3 regions of the Arthrobacter sp. SLBN-53 genome follow, and region 2 is predicted to be linked to each of the others. Evidence: riboswitches for the same ligand, from Rfam matches in the RefSeq annotation. Region 2 holds a riboswitch; each other region holds the start of a gene.
The links. Region 2 has a riboswitch for cobalamin ahead of metE (5-methyltetrahydropteroyltriglutamate--homocysteine S-methyltransferase). Riboswitches for the same ligand answer to the same signal wherever they lie in the genome.
Positions count from the first base shown of each region.

Region 1: another riboswitch for cobalamin. It lies ahead of FBY28_RS05130 (ABC transporter substrate-binding protein); the one in region 2 lies ahead of metE (5-methyltetrahydropteroyltriglutamate--homocysteine S-methyltransferase).
Region 3: another riboswitch for cobalamin. It lies ahead of FBY28_RS25510 (methyltransferase domain-containing protein); the one in region 2 lies ahead of metE (5-methyltetrahydropteroyltriglutamate--homocysteine S-methyltransferase).

Region 1 covers NZ_VFNN01000001.1:1,076,719-1,081,325, reverse strand. The annotation lists gene FBY28_RS05150 (transglutaminase family protein) at 1-199, shown strand, start outside; gene FBY28_RS05145 (ribonuclease Z) at 183-1,043, opposite strand; gene FBY28_RS05140 (CBS domain-containing protein) at 1,132-1,560, shown strand; gene FBY28_RS05135 (GNAT family N-acetyltransferase) at 1,569-2,177, shown strand; cobalamin riboswitch at 2,180-2,309, shown strand; gene FBY28_RS05130 (ABC transporter substrate-binding protein) at 2,350-3,378, shown strand; gene FBY28_RS05125 (ABC transporter substrate-binding protein) at 3,375-4,388, shown strand; gene FBY28_RS05120 (FecCD family ABC transporter permease) at 4,385-4,607, shown strand, end outside.
Region 2 covers NZ_VFNN01000001.1:3,300,041-3,304,647, forward strand. The annotation lists gene folP (dihydropteroate synthase) at 1-278, shown strand, start outside; gene metE (5-methyltetrahydropteroyltriglutamate--homocysteine S-methyltransferase) at 323-2,617, opposite strand; cobalamin riboswitch at 2,748-2,942, opposite strand; gene FBY28_RS15765 (glycoside hydrolase family 16 protein) at 3,156-4,022, shown strand; gene FBY28_RS15770 (cellulase family glycosylhydrolase) at 4,030-4,607, opposite strand, start outside.
Region 3 covers NZ_VFNN01000001.1:5,331,728-5,336,334, reverse strand. The annotation lists gene FBY28_RS25520 (helix-turn-helix transcriptional regulator) at 1-537, opposite strand, end outside; gene ilvD (dihydroxy-acid dehydratase) at 626-2,470, shown strand; cobalamin riboswitch at 2,478-2,663, shown strand; gene FBY28_RS25510 (methyltransferase domain-containing protein) at 2,721-3,503, shown strand; gene FBY28_RS25505 (ABC transporter substrate-binding protein) at 3,503-4,510, shown strand; gene FBY28_RS25500 (hypothetical protein) at 4,518-4,607, opposite strand, start outside.

The DNA of each region.
Region 1 (4,607 bases), 2.2 Mb from region 2:
ACAGAGCCATGCCTGGATCCAGGCCTGGACCGGCGACTGGTGGCACTACGACCCGACCAACGACAAGGACATCAACGAGCAGTACATCAGCGTGGGTGTGGGCCGGGACTACGCCGACGTGACCCCGCTGAAGGGCATCTACTCGGGTGAGGGATCCACCGACCTCGACGTGGTCGTGGAGATCACCCGGCTGGCTTGACGCAGACGCCGGGGTGAACCTGCACCCGGTGCAGATCGTTGCCGAGTTCGATCTGTCGGTCGAAGGTGGTGGCTGCCAGCGCCCGCCACTGATCTTCGGTGCCCGGCGCCATGGCGGGCACGTAATGGGTCAGGATCAGGATGCCGACGCCGGCGCGCGCGGCGGTATCGGCGGCCTGTTCCACACTGGAGTGGTAGTCGCAGATGTCGCGCACCCGCTGCAGGGGCACCGCCTCGATCAGATCGCGACGAATCGCGGTGTGCACCAAAGCGCCTGCCCCGGAGGTCAGCGCATCAAGCGTGGCGCACGGCACCGTATCGCCGGCGAGCACCACCGAGGCGCCACCGTGATCGATGCGGAAGGCGATGGTCGGCGCGACCGGTCGGTGGTCGGTGGGCGCGACGCGCACCTGCACGCCGCCCTCATCCCACACCATCCCGTCGGTGTACTCGTGCACCTGCACCCGCGGTGGTCCGGTCAGATCGGCGTGGTGCTCCAGTCGGTAGGAGATGTCATGGCCGAACGCGGCCAGCATCGCCTTGACCACGTCGGCGGTGCCGGGCGGCCCGATGATGGGCAGCGGTGTGGGGTCGGGGTCGAAGGTGCCGATCCACCGGGTGATCAGGACATCGCCCAGATCGGCGATATGGTCGCTGTGTAGGTGGGTCAGCAACAGCGCGCTGAGCTGGGGCGCGCCGGAGCCCGCAGCGGCGAGTCTCTGCAGTACCCCGCGGCCGCAGTCGACGAGGAACGTCTGGTCCGCTGCGCGGATCAGGGTGGACGGGCCCGCCCGGTCCGGGTCGGGGATGGGGCTGCCGGTTCCCAACAGAGTCACCTCGATCATGGCCCACATATACCGCCGCAATCGTCCGCAGGTGGCAGATCCGACGTAGCCTGAATGTGGCGGAGGTCACATATCGCGGGAGGGCGTCATGCGGATAGCCGACGTACTGCGGAACAAGGGGTCGGCGGTGGCCACGATCGCACCGGAGACATCGGTGGCCGATCTGCTCGCGGGCCTGGTCGGGCGGAATATCGGCGCGATGGTGGTCGTCGGTCCGGACGGGCCGGTCGGCATCGTCTCCGAGCGCGATGTGGTGCGCCGTCTGCATGATCTGGGTCTGGATCTGCTGACCAGACCGGTCGGCGAGATCATGACCACGCATCTGGTGTTCTGTGCACCCGAGGACTCGGTCGACAGTCTGAGTGCGGCGATGACCCATCACCGGGTGCGGCACATCCCGGTGCTCCAGGACGGCCGGTTGGCCGGGATCGTGAGCATCGGGGACCTGCTCAAGAGCCGCATGCAGGAACTGGAGTCCAGCACGGAGTACTTGCAGGCGTACATCACGCAGGGCTGAATGGACGGGTGCGTGACCCACAGGTACGACCCGCCGCCCGTTCCGATGTCGACACCCTGGGCCGGGTGCTGGGCCGGGCGTTCTTCGACGATCCGGTGATGGCGTGGATGCTGCCCGACCCGCAGGCGCGTCGGCGCAAACTGCACAAGCTGTTCGCCGGACTGACCCGCCATCACCATCTGGCTCGCGGCGGGGTGGAGGTCGCCTGTGCGGAGTCCGGCATCGCGGCGGCGGCGCTGTGGGACCCGCCGGGTCAGTGGCGGCACACCGCGGCCGAGGAATTGCGTGCGGCGCCATCGATGCTGCTGACCTTCGGCGGTGCGGTGCGCCGCGGGATGCAGGTATCGGAGTTGATGAAGCGGTCGCACCCCGACGAGCCGCACTGGTATCTCGCCGTGATCGGCAGCGATCCGCAGGTACGTGGTGGCGGCTTCGGTCACGCGCTGATGCGGTCGCGGTTGGACCGTTGCGATGCCGAGTACGCGCCCGTCTACCTGGAGTCCAGCAACCCCGACAACATCGGTTACTACCAGCGCTTCGGCTTCGAGGTCACCGGAGAGATCACCCTGCGCGACGGGGGACCCGTCATGTACCCGATGTGGCGCAACCCGCGGTAAACCCGTCTGCGGTGCAAGCCGGTAGAGTTCGGTGCTGACCTGCAGGGGAATCCGGTGACAATCCGGAGCTGACGCGCAGCGGTGTGAGGCATGGCCTCGAGCCCGAATGCCTGCGGTCGTGCCACCGTCGACGGCTCCGCGTTTGGGCCCTGTACCGAAGGAAGTCACCGCCGTGCGGGTGATCGTCACGCTGCTCTGTCTTGTCCTCACCGTCACCGCCTGTGGCAGAGCGGAGGCGCCGGCTCCCGCACCCGCTGCCGCGGCCGTAGAAGCCGGCGGTACCAGCTATCCGCTGACGCTGCAGAACTGCGGCGTGCAGGTCACCTTCGAGCATGCGCCGCGACGCGCGGTGTCGCTGTATCAGGCCTCCACCGAGATCCTGCTCTCCCTCGGCCTGGCCGACCGGATGGCGGGCACCTCCACCTGGTTCGACCCGGTGCTGCCCGCGTTGGCCGCCGACAACGACCGGGTGCCCCGGATCGCCGACAACGACCCGAGCCTGGAGGCGGTGCTCGATCTGGAACCCGATCTCATCACCTCGGCGAGCGCCCATACGTTCACCCCTGCTGTCGTCGGTGAGCGCGCCCGCCTGGCCGAACTCGGCATCCCCACCTACCAGTCGCCATCGGTGTGCACCGACGCCATCGTCGACGGTGAGACGGTGACGCGTACCGCACCGCTGGAGATGGACACGCTGTTTCGTGAAATCACCGAGCTGGCACAGATTTTCGACGTCCAGGACCGTGGCGCGGAGCTGGTGAGCCGGCTCAGGCAGCGGCTCGACGACGCACCTCGGATCGCGGCGCGCGAGGCCACGGTGGCGTTCTGGTTCTCCGGGTTGCGCACCCCGTACCTGGCCGGCTGTTGTTCGGCGCCCGGGCTCTACGCCCGCGAGTTCGGCGCCACCAATGTATTCGCCGACGCCGCCGAGGACTGGCCCGAGATCAGCTGGGAGGCGCTGGCCGACCGCAACCCCGACGTGCTGGTGCTGGCCGATCTGAGCCGCAAACGCATCGACGGGGACGCCCTCGACACCAAGATTGCGTTCCTGGAGTCCAACCCCGTCACCCGGAACATGACGGCCGTTCAGCAGAAGCGCTACGTCGTGCTGACGGGCTCCGAACTCGACCCGGGTATCCGTCAGATCGACGCCGTGGAGAAACTCGCCGACGGTTTCGCGACGATCGGGGAACCGAAATGATCGTCCGCGCCGTGCTCGGCATCGCCGCCGTGTCGGCGCTGACCGCCTGCGGACAGTCGGCGGTCAGCGCCCGCAATGACGCCGCAAGCGCCGGTTATCCCATGACGGTGAGCAACTGCGGTCGCGATGTCGTCATTCCCGCGCCGCCGCAGCGCGCGGTCTCGCTGAACCAGGGGTCTACCGAGATCCTGCTGTCGCTCGGGCTCGCCGACCGCATGGTCGGCACCGCCACCTGGACAGATCCGGTCCGGGAGAATCTCGCCGCGGCCAACGCCACGGTTCCGAAACTGGCGGAGAACAAGCCATCGCTGGAGACGGTGCTCGACACCGAACCCGATTTCGTATCGGCATCCTTCGCCGGAACGCTCGGGCCCGGCGGCGTTGCCGACCGCGATCAGTTCGGGTCCCTCGGGGTGCCCACCTATGTGGCACCCAGTGATTGCGTGGGCAGGATGTCTGTGGACACCGACGGACCGCGTGACGAACCGTTCACCATGGCCGCCATCTACCAGGAGATCCGAGAGCTGGCACGCATTTTCGACGTCATCGAGCGTGGTGAGGAGCTGGTCGCCCAGTTGGAGCAGCGGATGCAGGCCAACCGGTTGCAGGTCGATGCCGATCTCGGGTACTGGTTCTCCGATATCCGAGCGCCGTATTTCGCCGGGTGCTGCGGCTCGCCGGGCGTCATCACCGACGCGGTCGGTGCGCGCAACATCTTCGTCGACACCACCGAGGAGTGGCCGCAGGTCAGCTGGGAGGTGATCGCCGAACGCGATCCCGACGTCCTGGTGCTCGCGGACCTGAGCCGGCGCACCATCGACGGTGACGCGCTGGATGCGAAGATCGCCTTCTTGGAGTCCAATCCGGTGACCTCGCGGCTGACCGCCGTGCAGCAGAAGCGCTACATCGTGGTCAACGGCGCCGACCTCAACCCGTCCATCCGCACCGTCGACGGCACCGAGAAGGTCGCCGACGGACTGCGCCGCTTCGGATACGCCGGCGCACGGTGACGCTGCGCACGCCCTCGTTGGCCGTCCTCTGGATACTGGGACTGGCGCTGCTGGTCGCCTCGGCGGCGGCGGCCATCACCATCGGCCCGGCGGCCCTGTCCGTCCGTGACGTCTATGGGATCGTCGCCGAACATCTTGGTGCCGGTCCCTCGGGCGCGACCAGGATCCAGGACGGCATCGTGTGGCAGCTGCGGTTGCCGCGGGTGCTGCTCGCCGCGG
Region 2 (4,607 bases):
CCGACAACCTCGAATTGCTGCGCCGACTACCTGATCTGTGCGGCGGGCCATTTCCCGTCGTACTGGGGGTGAGCCGCAAGTCTTTTCTCGGTGCGCTGACCGGCCGCGGTGCGGATGGTCGGTTGGCGGCCTCGCTTGCTGTGTTGGGCGCCGCGTGGACAGCCGGAGTTGACACCGTGCGGGTCCACGACGTCCCAGAGACGCTCGACACCATCGCGGTGCTCGAGGCACTTGCTGGAACAGCCCGAGCGCCTACAGTGCCCCTGAGTGCTCAATGAGACCGTGCCCCGGAGCCCGTAAGGACTCCGGGGCACGACTGTCGTCACCGTTCTGCGCGCACCACCTTGGCGGCCTCGACCATGTTGCGGAGCGACTCGCTGATCTCGTCGGTCCTGCGGGTCTTCAAACCGCAGTCCGGGTTTACCCAAAGGCGTTCCACAGGAACCGCTTCCAGCGCCTCACGTAGCGCCACGATTATCTCCTGCTTGGTCGGCACCCGCGGGGAATGAATATCGTAGACACCCGGTCCCACTCCATTGCTGAAGCCCACCGCGTTGAGATCGGTGAGCACCTCCATATGCGATCGTGCGGCCTCGATGGACGTGACGTCGGCGTCGAGGTCGGCGATGGCGCCGATCACTTCCCCGAACTCCGAGTAGCACAGATGGGTGTGCACCTGGGTGTCGTCGCGCACACCCGCAGTGGCCAACCTGAAGGCCTCCACCGACCACGCCAGGTAATCCTGTTTCTCCTTGGAGCGCAATGGGAGCAGTTCCCGCAGCGCAGGCTCGTCGACCTGGATGATGGCGATACCGGCTTTCTCCAGGTCCACCGTCTCGTCCCGGATGGCGAGTGCGACCTGTGCAGCCGTGTCGGCCAGCGGTTGGTCATCACGGACGAATGACCACGCCAGGATGGTCACCGGACCGGTCAGCATTCCCTTGACCGGTTTGGCGGTGAGCGACTGTGCGTAGGCCGCCCACGCGACGGTCATCGGCCACGGACGCGCCACGTCACCGTAGAGAATCGGGGGACGGACACACCGGGACCCGTAGGACTGCACCCAGCCGTTCTGGGTGGCGAAGAACCCGTCCAACTGCTCGGCGAAGTACTGCACCATGTCGTTGCGCTCGGGCTCACCGTGCACCAGCACGTCGATTCCGAGTTCTTCCTGCAACGCGATGACGGCTGCGACCTCGTCTTTCATCTTCTGCTCATACTGAGTCTCGTCGATCCTGCCGGCGCGGAGATCGGCGCGTGCCACCCGAATCTCGGTGGTTTGCGGATATGAACCGATTGTCGTGGTCGGCAGCGTGGGGAGGTTAAGCCGTTTCTGCTGCGCGGTGCGCCGATCGGCGGCGATGCCCCGTCCGGACGCTCCTGCCGCCCGGATGGCGTCGAGCCTGGAGCGGATATCGGTGTTGTTCAACCGAAGGTCGACCTTGCGGGAAGCCGCTGCGGCGTTCGATGTTTCGATCTCCGAGGCGATGGCTTCCCGGCCCTGCGCGAGCCCCTTGGCCAAGGTCACCACTTCGGCGACCTTCTCGGCGCCGAATGCCAACCAACTACGCAATGCCTCATCGAGGTCGGTCTCGGGCTCCAACGCGTACGGGACGTGCAGGGTCGAGCAGGATGTCGACACGACGACGTGGCCGGCCGGACCCACGAGGGTGGCGAGCGTGGTCAGCGCGCTCTCCAGGTCGGTGCGCCAGATGTTGCGTCCGTCGACAATGCCGGCGACGACGGTCTTTCCGGCCAGTTCCGGCACGGCAGAAACGGCGTCCACCGAGCCGTACACCGCGTCGATTCCGATGGCCTCGACAGAGGTGCGGGCCAGGGCAGGCAGCGTGTCGGTCAACTGGCCGAAGTATGTCGCGACGAAGATGGCCGGGCGGTGGGTGAGCGCACCGAGCCGGGTGTACGTGGTCTCTGCCAGTGCACCGACGTCGTCGATGTTGTCGGTGACCAGGATCGGCTCGTCGATCTGAACCCAACCGACCCCGCGTTCGGCAAGGAGCTCCAGCAGTTGGGCGTAGACGCCGACCAATTCGTCGAGCCGCTCGATCGGCGCGCCGGCACCGTCGACGGCCTTGCTCAGCGCCAGATAGGTGATGGGACCCACGACCACCGGTCGCAGCGGGACATCGACCGCCGCCGCCTCATCGAGTTCGGCCAGCAGTTTGCCGGGATTCAGCGAGAAAGTGGTATCCGGGCCGATTTCGGGGACGATGTAGTGATAGTTGGTGTCGAACCACTTGGTCATCTCCAAGGGGGCTACGTCGACGCCGTCATAGGTCCCGCCGCGGGCAGCGGCGAAGTAGCGGTCCAGGTCGTCGTGGACGCCCGCAACACGCGGGGGCAGGGTGCCCAGTAACACCGACTGGTCCAGCATGTGGTCGTAGTACGAGAACGTGTTGACCGGTATCGAGTCGACGCCGGCGTCGGCGAGCTGGCGCACCGTGTCACCCCGCAGGGTGGCTGCCACAGCTTCGAGTTCGGCGCGGTCGATCTTCTTGGACCAGTACTTCTCAACCGCGCGCTTCAGCTCGCGGTTAGGGCCGACACGCGGCGACCCCAGTATGGTGGCGGTGAACGTGGGGGCAGATTGTGTTGTCACACAGAGTCCTTCAACAACGATGGGGAGCCCACCGCCCACAGGAACGTGCAACCGAAGAGGCCGCCGCAGGTATGCCGAGGCCGCTATCGGCCATACGCCCAGTCCACGAGGCGATGCGCCGTCGGGCGCGGCGCGCCCGACACAACTGGCAGGTCTTCGGACTCACAGGCACATACCCAAAGGTATTCCTACTGGCCGTCGCTTCCCGGTGCTGCGCACCAGTGCCGTTGACGGCGGTCGTTCCTGCATACCGCTGCGGGACAGTCCCGGATTCTCACCGGGTTCCCTCTCACCACGGGTAGATACCGATCCCGTGGCTCGATGCCGGCAGTGCTGAGTTCACACCGCAGGCAGACCAGTTGTAGATGGGACTCTACCCGGATCCGCGGGTTGGTAGCCGCTCAGCTGGTAAGACGCTGCAACTGCGGCCTGCGGCATCCGCATGTCGCGGCCCCGGTCGTCGCTGAGATCGCAGTCAGCGAGCCATGAGGTTGGCGCGGCTTTGCGCGAAATCCGCCACGGCTGGTTATGGTCGGCTGTGGCTGAATTCGATCGACGCAGTGCGATGTTGATGCTCGGACTCGGTGCGGCGGCCGCCGCACTCCCCACCGCGACCGCTCACGGCGAGCCGTTGCCCGGTGATCTAGGGCCCGGGCCGGGGGCTCCGACGCCCGAAGCGGCGGCGCCGCCCATCCTGTGGCAGGACGAATTCAATGGTCCTGCCGGGTCACCGCCGAATCCGGCGTCGTGGTTCATCGTGCCGCAGCGTGAGACCATCCGGAACCCGGTCGAATGGGACAAGCCGTTCAACATGGGCCGCTATGTCACCGACCAGGAACACGTCTTTCAGGACGGTAACGGCAACCTGGTCATCCGCGCCACCGAGGGCCCGGGCGCCAATATCCAGGAGAAGTTCGCCAGCGCCAAGATCATCGGTAACTGGCGCGGCGGAGTGGGGACGACGTGGGAGGCGCGCGTCAAACTGAACTGCCTGACCAACGGCGCGTGGCCGGCCTTCTGGCTGCTCAACGACAATCCGGTGCGCGGCGGCGAGGTCGACCTGTTCGAGTGGTACGGCAATCAGGATTGGCCCTCGGGAACCACCGTTCACGCGAGTCTGGACGGCACCCAGTTCCAGACGTTCAAACACCCCATCGACAGCAACTGGCATACCTGGCGGATGACCTGGAAGCCCGAGGGGATGTACTTCTGGCGCGACTACGAGCCGGGCATGGAACCGTTCTGGACGGTGCGCGCGGACTCGCTCAGAGAATGGCCGTTCAATGATCCGGGCTTCACGATGGCTCCGGTGTTCAACATCGCCATCGGCGGCTCCGGCGGCCGCGAGCCCGCCGGCGGCAACTATCCGGCCGAGATGCTGGTCGATTGGATCCGCGTCTTCTAGAACCGCTTCACGCGGACGAGGGGGTCCGGGTGTCCGTGTTGTCTGCCGATTCCGCAGGTCGTTCGCTGTTCACCGTCGGATTTGACGCCTCGTCCGGAGTTGCCTCGCGCTCGCTGGTCTCGACATCACTCGCTGCCTCCTCGGCTGCTTCCTCTTCGGCCTCCGGGTCGACCCCGAACGGGCTGTCGGCACCGGTTTCGGGCTCGAACGTCTGAGGCGACGCCACACCGGGTTCGTCGGGCTCGACCGTCTCGAGGACGACGTTCCCCGATTCGGACGCCGGCTCCTCGATGTCGAGCTCGTCGGACCTCGGTGCGTCACTGTGATCAGCGACGGGTTCGACCTGTTCGGCGATGGCGGTGACCGACACCATCCGGGTTTCGCTGCGCGGGGATGCTGCGGGGGACGAACCGACCTCGGGTACCGGCGGCGCCGGTTCGTCGATACCCAAACAGCTCTCGACCCGGTCTACGACCCACGTGACGGCGTTACCGATGGCCTCGGCAATACCGCGCACGACCCTGGACGTCAGGTCGACCACTCCACCGATGACGTCGACCGCCACCCGGGCAACGGTTTTCACCA
Region 3 (4,607 bases), 2.0 Mb from region 2:
GAAGCGGCTGCTGTCGTTTTCCCAGTCCGGCAACAACTCCCGGATCGCGGGGTCCATGAACATCAGCCAGAGCAGGTTACGGTCGGCCTCGGCGGTCACCGCGATGTTCGGATACAGCGCGGCGTAGGCCCTGTTCCACGCGGTGATATCCCAGAACGGCCCGATCGCGAACGCCGGGTACCCGCCCAGTGCGTCCAGGAAGCGCTGCACATGCGGCGGCGTCGGCACGTCCGCCGGAATCGGCTCCGGGGCATGGCCGCCGAGGCTGCGCACGTAGTCACGTTCGGCCGGGGTCAGCCGCAGGGCGGTGCTGACCGCATCGAGAACCTGGCGCGACGGGTTGATCTCGCGGCCCTGCTCCAGCCACGTGTACCAGGTGACGCTCACCCCGGCCGCCAGAGCGACCTCCTCACGGCGCAGGCCGCTGGTCCGCATCCGCGGCATCGGGGCATAGCCCAGGTCGGCGCGGGCGGCGGCCTCCCGGCGAGCCCGCAGGAACTCCCCCAACGCCCGGCGCTGCCTGCCGCGTGTGTCCATCCTGAAATGGTATGCCATGGTAGTAGTGCCAATACTAGTATGAGGACCGTCTACCCACGTAGACGCCCTTGCTGCCACGCTGTGTGTTATGGCAGAACTGCGGTCCCGCACGGTCACCCACGGTCGCAACATGGCGGGAGCACGCTCGCTGTTGCGGGCCGCCGGAGTCGCCGGCTCCGATATCGGCAAGCCCATCGTCGCGGTGGCCAACAGCTTCACCGAGTTCGTGCCCGGGCACACGCACCTGCAGCCCGTCGGCCGCATCGTCTCCGAGGCCATCTCGGCCGCCGGTGGTGTGCCGCGCGAGTTCAACACCATCGCCGTCGACGATGGCATCGCGATGGGCCACGGCGGAATGCTGTACTCGCTGCCGTCCCGCGAACTCATCGCCGACTCGGTGGAGTACATGGTCAACGCGCACTGTGCGGACGCGTTGGTGTGTATCTCGAACTGCGACAAGATCACTCCCGGCATGCTGATGGCCGCACTGCGCCTGAACATCCCGACCGTCTTCGTCTCCGGCGGCCCGATGGAGGGTGGCACCGCCGTTCTCGTCGACGGCACCGTCAAGACCCGGCTCAATCTGGTGTCGGCCATCGCCGATGCGGTGAACACCGACGTCTCCGATGACGACATCTCGCGGATCGAGGAGGCCGCCTGCCCGACCTGCGGCTCGTGCTCGGGCATGTTCACCGCCAACTCGATGAACTGCCTCACCGAGGCACTCGGGCTGGCCCTGCCCGGCAACGGTTCGGTGCTGGCGACCCACACCGCGCGGCGCGCCCTCTACGAAAAGGCGGGTAGCACGGTGATGGACATCGTGCGGGCCTACTACGACGATGATGACGCCTCGGTCCTGCCCCGCAACATCGCCACCCGCGATGCATTCGACAACGCCATGGCACTCGATATCGCGATGGGCGGGTCGACCAACACCGTGCTGCACCTGCTGGCCGCCGCCCGGGAGGCCGAGCTGGATTACACCCTGGAAGACATCGAGAAGCGCAGCCGGCTGATCCCGTGCCTGTGCAAGGTGGCCCCCAATGGTCACTACCTGATGGAGGATGTGCACCGCGCCGGCGGTATCCCGGCCATCCTCGGCGAGCTGTGGCGCGGCGGTCATCTGCACGAGACGGTGCACACCGTGCACTCCGGCTCGATGGCGGAATGGCTGCGCGCGTGGGATATCCGCGGCGGGTCGCCGTCGGCCGAGGCCGTCGAACTGTTCCACGCCGCACCGGGGTGTGTGCGGTCGGCATCGGCCTTCTCGCAGTCCGAGCGGTGGGACAGCCTGGACACCGACGCCGAGAACGGCTGCATCCGCGATGTGGCCCACGCCTATTCCGCCGACGGCGGGCTGGCGGTACTGCGCGGCAACCTGTCGGTGGACGGCTGCATCGTCAAGACCGCGGGCGTCGACGAATCCATCTGGACGTTCTCCGGTCCGGCCGTGGTGCTGGAATCGCAGGAGGACGCGGTGGATGCCATCCTGTCCGGCCGGGTGCAACCCGGCGATGTGGTGGTGATCCGTTACGAGGGACCAAGGGGCGGGCCGGGCATGCAGGAAATGCTCTATCCGACTGCCTATTTGAAGGGCCGCGGGCTGGGCGCGCAGTGCGCGCTGATCACCGACGGTCGGTTCTCCGGCGGTACGTCGGGTCTGTCCATCGGCCACGTCTCCCCCGAGGCGGCCGCCGGCGGCACCATCGCGTTGGTGGCCGACGGTGACCTGATCACCATCGACATCCCGCGCCGCAGCATCGAGGTCGAGGTGCCAGGCGAGGAACTGGAGCGTCGACGCGCGGCCCTGGAGGCCGCCGGCGGATACCGGCCCAGGGATCGGCGGCGCACGGTGTCGGCGGCGTTGCGTGCGTACGCCGCGTTGGCGCTCTCGGCAGACAAGGGTGCGGCCCGAGACATCGATGCGGTGTAGTTCACCCTGCTAGCCTGTGCGGGCCAGTCACCTCCGCAGGGAGTAGGGAACCCGGTGTGAATCCGGGACTGACGCGCAGCGGTGAGGGGATGACGAGGCGGGCCACATGCCACTGGGAGTGCATGCTCCTGGGAAGGCGGCCCGCCGAGGACGACCCCCGAGTCCGAATACCTGCTGGCATCCGCGACGGTGTGTCGCGGCTTGTCACCGGGTCTCGCTGATCAGGCCCCAGATGCCGAAGGAATCCCTCATGTCCGCATCTCAGCCCGCCGATCTCATCGATTCAGACTCCCTCGTACAGGCGTGGGACGACCAACAATCGGCCTATATCGCGGGCCGTGAATCCCGCTTTCGCGCCATCACCGACGTCATCGGACTGGCCTGCGGTGACGAACCCGTGGTCGTCGATCTCGCCTGCGGGCCGGGATCGCTGAGCGCCCGCATCCTCAACGCACTTCCCGGTGCCCGGGTGATCGCCCTCGATTTCGACCCCCTGCTGCTCGACCTGGCCACCCGAACGCTCGGCGCCCATGACAGGTTCGGTGTGGTCGAGGCAGACCTTGCCGAGGACACCTGGCCGGATGCGGTGGCAGCGGCAACGGCAGGAACGCCGATATCGGCATTCGTCTCCACCACCGCGCTGCACTGGCTGGACCCGCAGACCTTGTTGGGCGTGTACACCGCCGCGGCAGAAATGCTCTCCGACAACGGCATCCTGCTCAACGGCGACCACTTCCGGTTCGACGGGCGCCAGCCGACCCTTGGCAGGCTGGCCGCCGCCCACGACGCCGGCACCCAGGCGCGCGCACACGTCGCGGGATCGCCTACCTGGGATCAGTGGTGGGCCGCGGCGACGGCCCGCGACGGGGTTGCCGACCTCGCGATACTGCGCGATCAGCGGTTCGCGCACCGAAATCCGCCGCCCACCACCGCGGTGGACTTCCATCTCGCCGCCTTGGCACAGGCCGGATTCTCCGAGGTGGGCACGGTCTGGCAACTGCTCGATGACTACGTGGTCATGGGGGTCAAGTGATGTCGTGGCAGCGCGTCATCGGCGCTCTGGGCGCGGTGTCGATGTTGGTCTCGGGATGCGGCACCCGGATTCCCGACCCGGTCGGCACCTCGGCGACGCCGACCGCCGGCGCGGGATTCCCGGTCGTACTGAAGAACTGCGGCATCGACGTCGAAATGGAAGCCGCGCCCGCACGCGCCATCTCGGTCAATCAACCCGCCACCGAGCTGATGCTCACTCTCGGCTTGGCCGATCGGATGGTCGGCACCGCATCGTGGAACGAACCCGTGCCGGCGCACCTCGCCGAGGCCAACGCGAAGGTCCCCGAACTGAGCGCCGATTTCCCCTCGCTGGAAACCGTTCTGGACACCGAACCCGACTTCGTCTACGCCACATTCGCCTACACGTTCTCCGACCAGGGCATCGCGTCGCGCGAACGCTTTGCCGACCTGGGCATTCCCACCTACCTGTCGGCGAGCGAGTGCAGCGGGCAGCAGGCAGAACAGCACCGCGCCTTGACCTTCGAGGACATCTATACCGAAATCGGGGATATCGCGCGGATATTCGGGGCCGATGGCGATGCGGACCGACTCGTGGCGTCGTTGAAGGATCGAGTACGGTCCGCGACCGCCGACCTGAACACCTCCGACACCAGCCTGATGTACTGGTACTCGGCCACCCGGGCGCCTTATATCGCCGGGTGCTGCGGCGCCCCCGGGATTATCACCGATGCCGTGGGCGCGCGAAACGCGTTCGCCGACAGCCGTCAGCTGTGGCCGGAAACCTCGTGGGAGGCGATTCTGGACCGCGATCCCGACGTGCTGGTGCTGGCCGACCTGACACGCGGTGACGACGGTGATACCGCGGCCGCCAAGATCGAATTCCTGGAAAACGATCCGTTGGCACGTCAGCTCACCGCCGTCCGCGAACAACGTTATGTCGTGGTGCCCGGCACGGCGTTGGACCCATCACTGCGCAATGTCGACGCCGTCGAGCTCATCGCCGACGCCCTGCGTCAGGACAGCTGAGCGGGCGTCAGCCGGCCAATTCCACATCGCCGCGGTGCACGTGCACACAGGCGCGCTTGGGCCCCCACACCGTGGGGACGGTGAAGCAGACCACCTT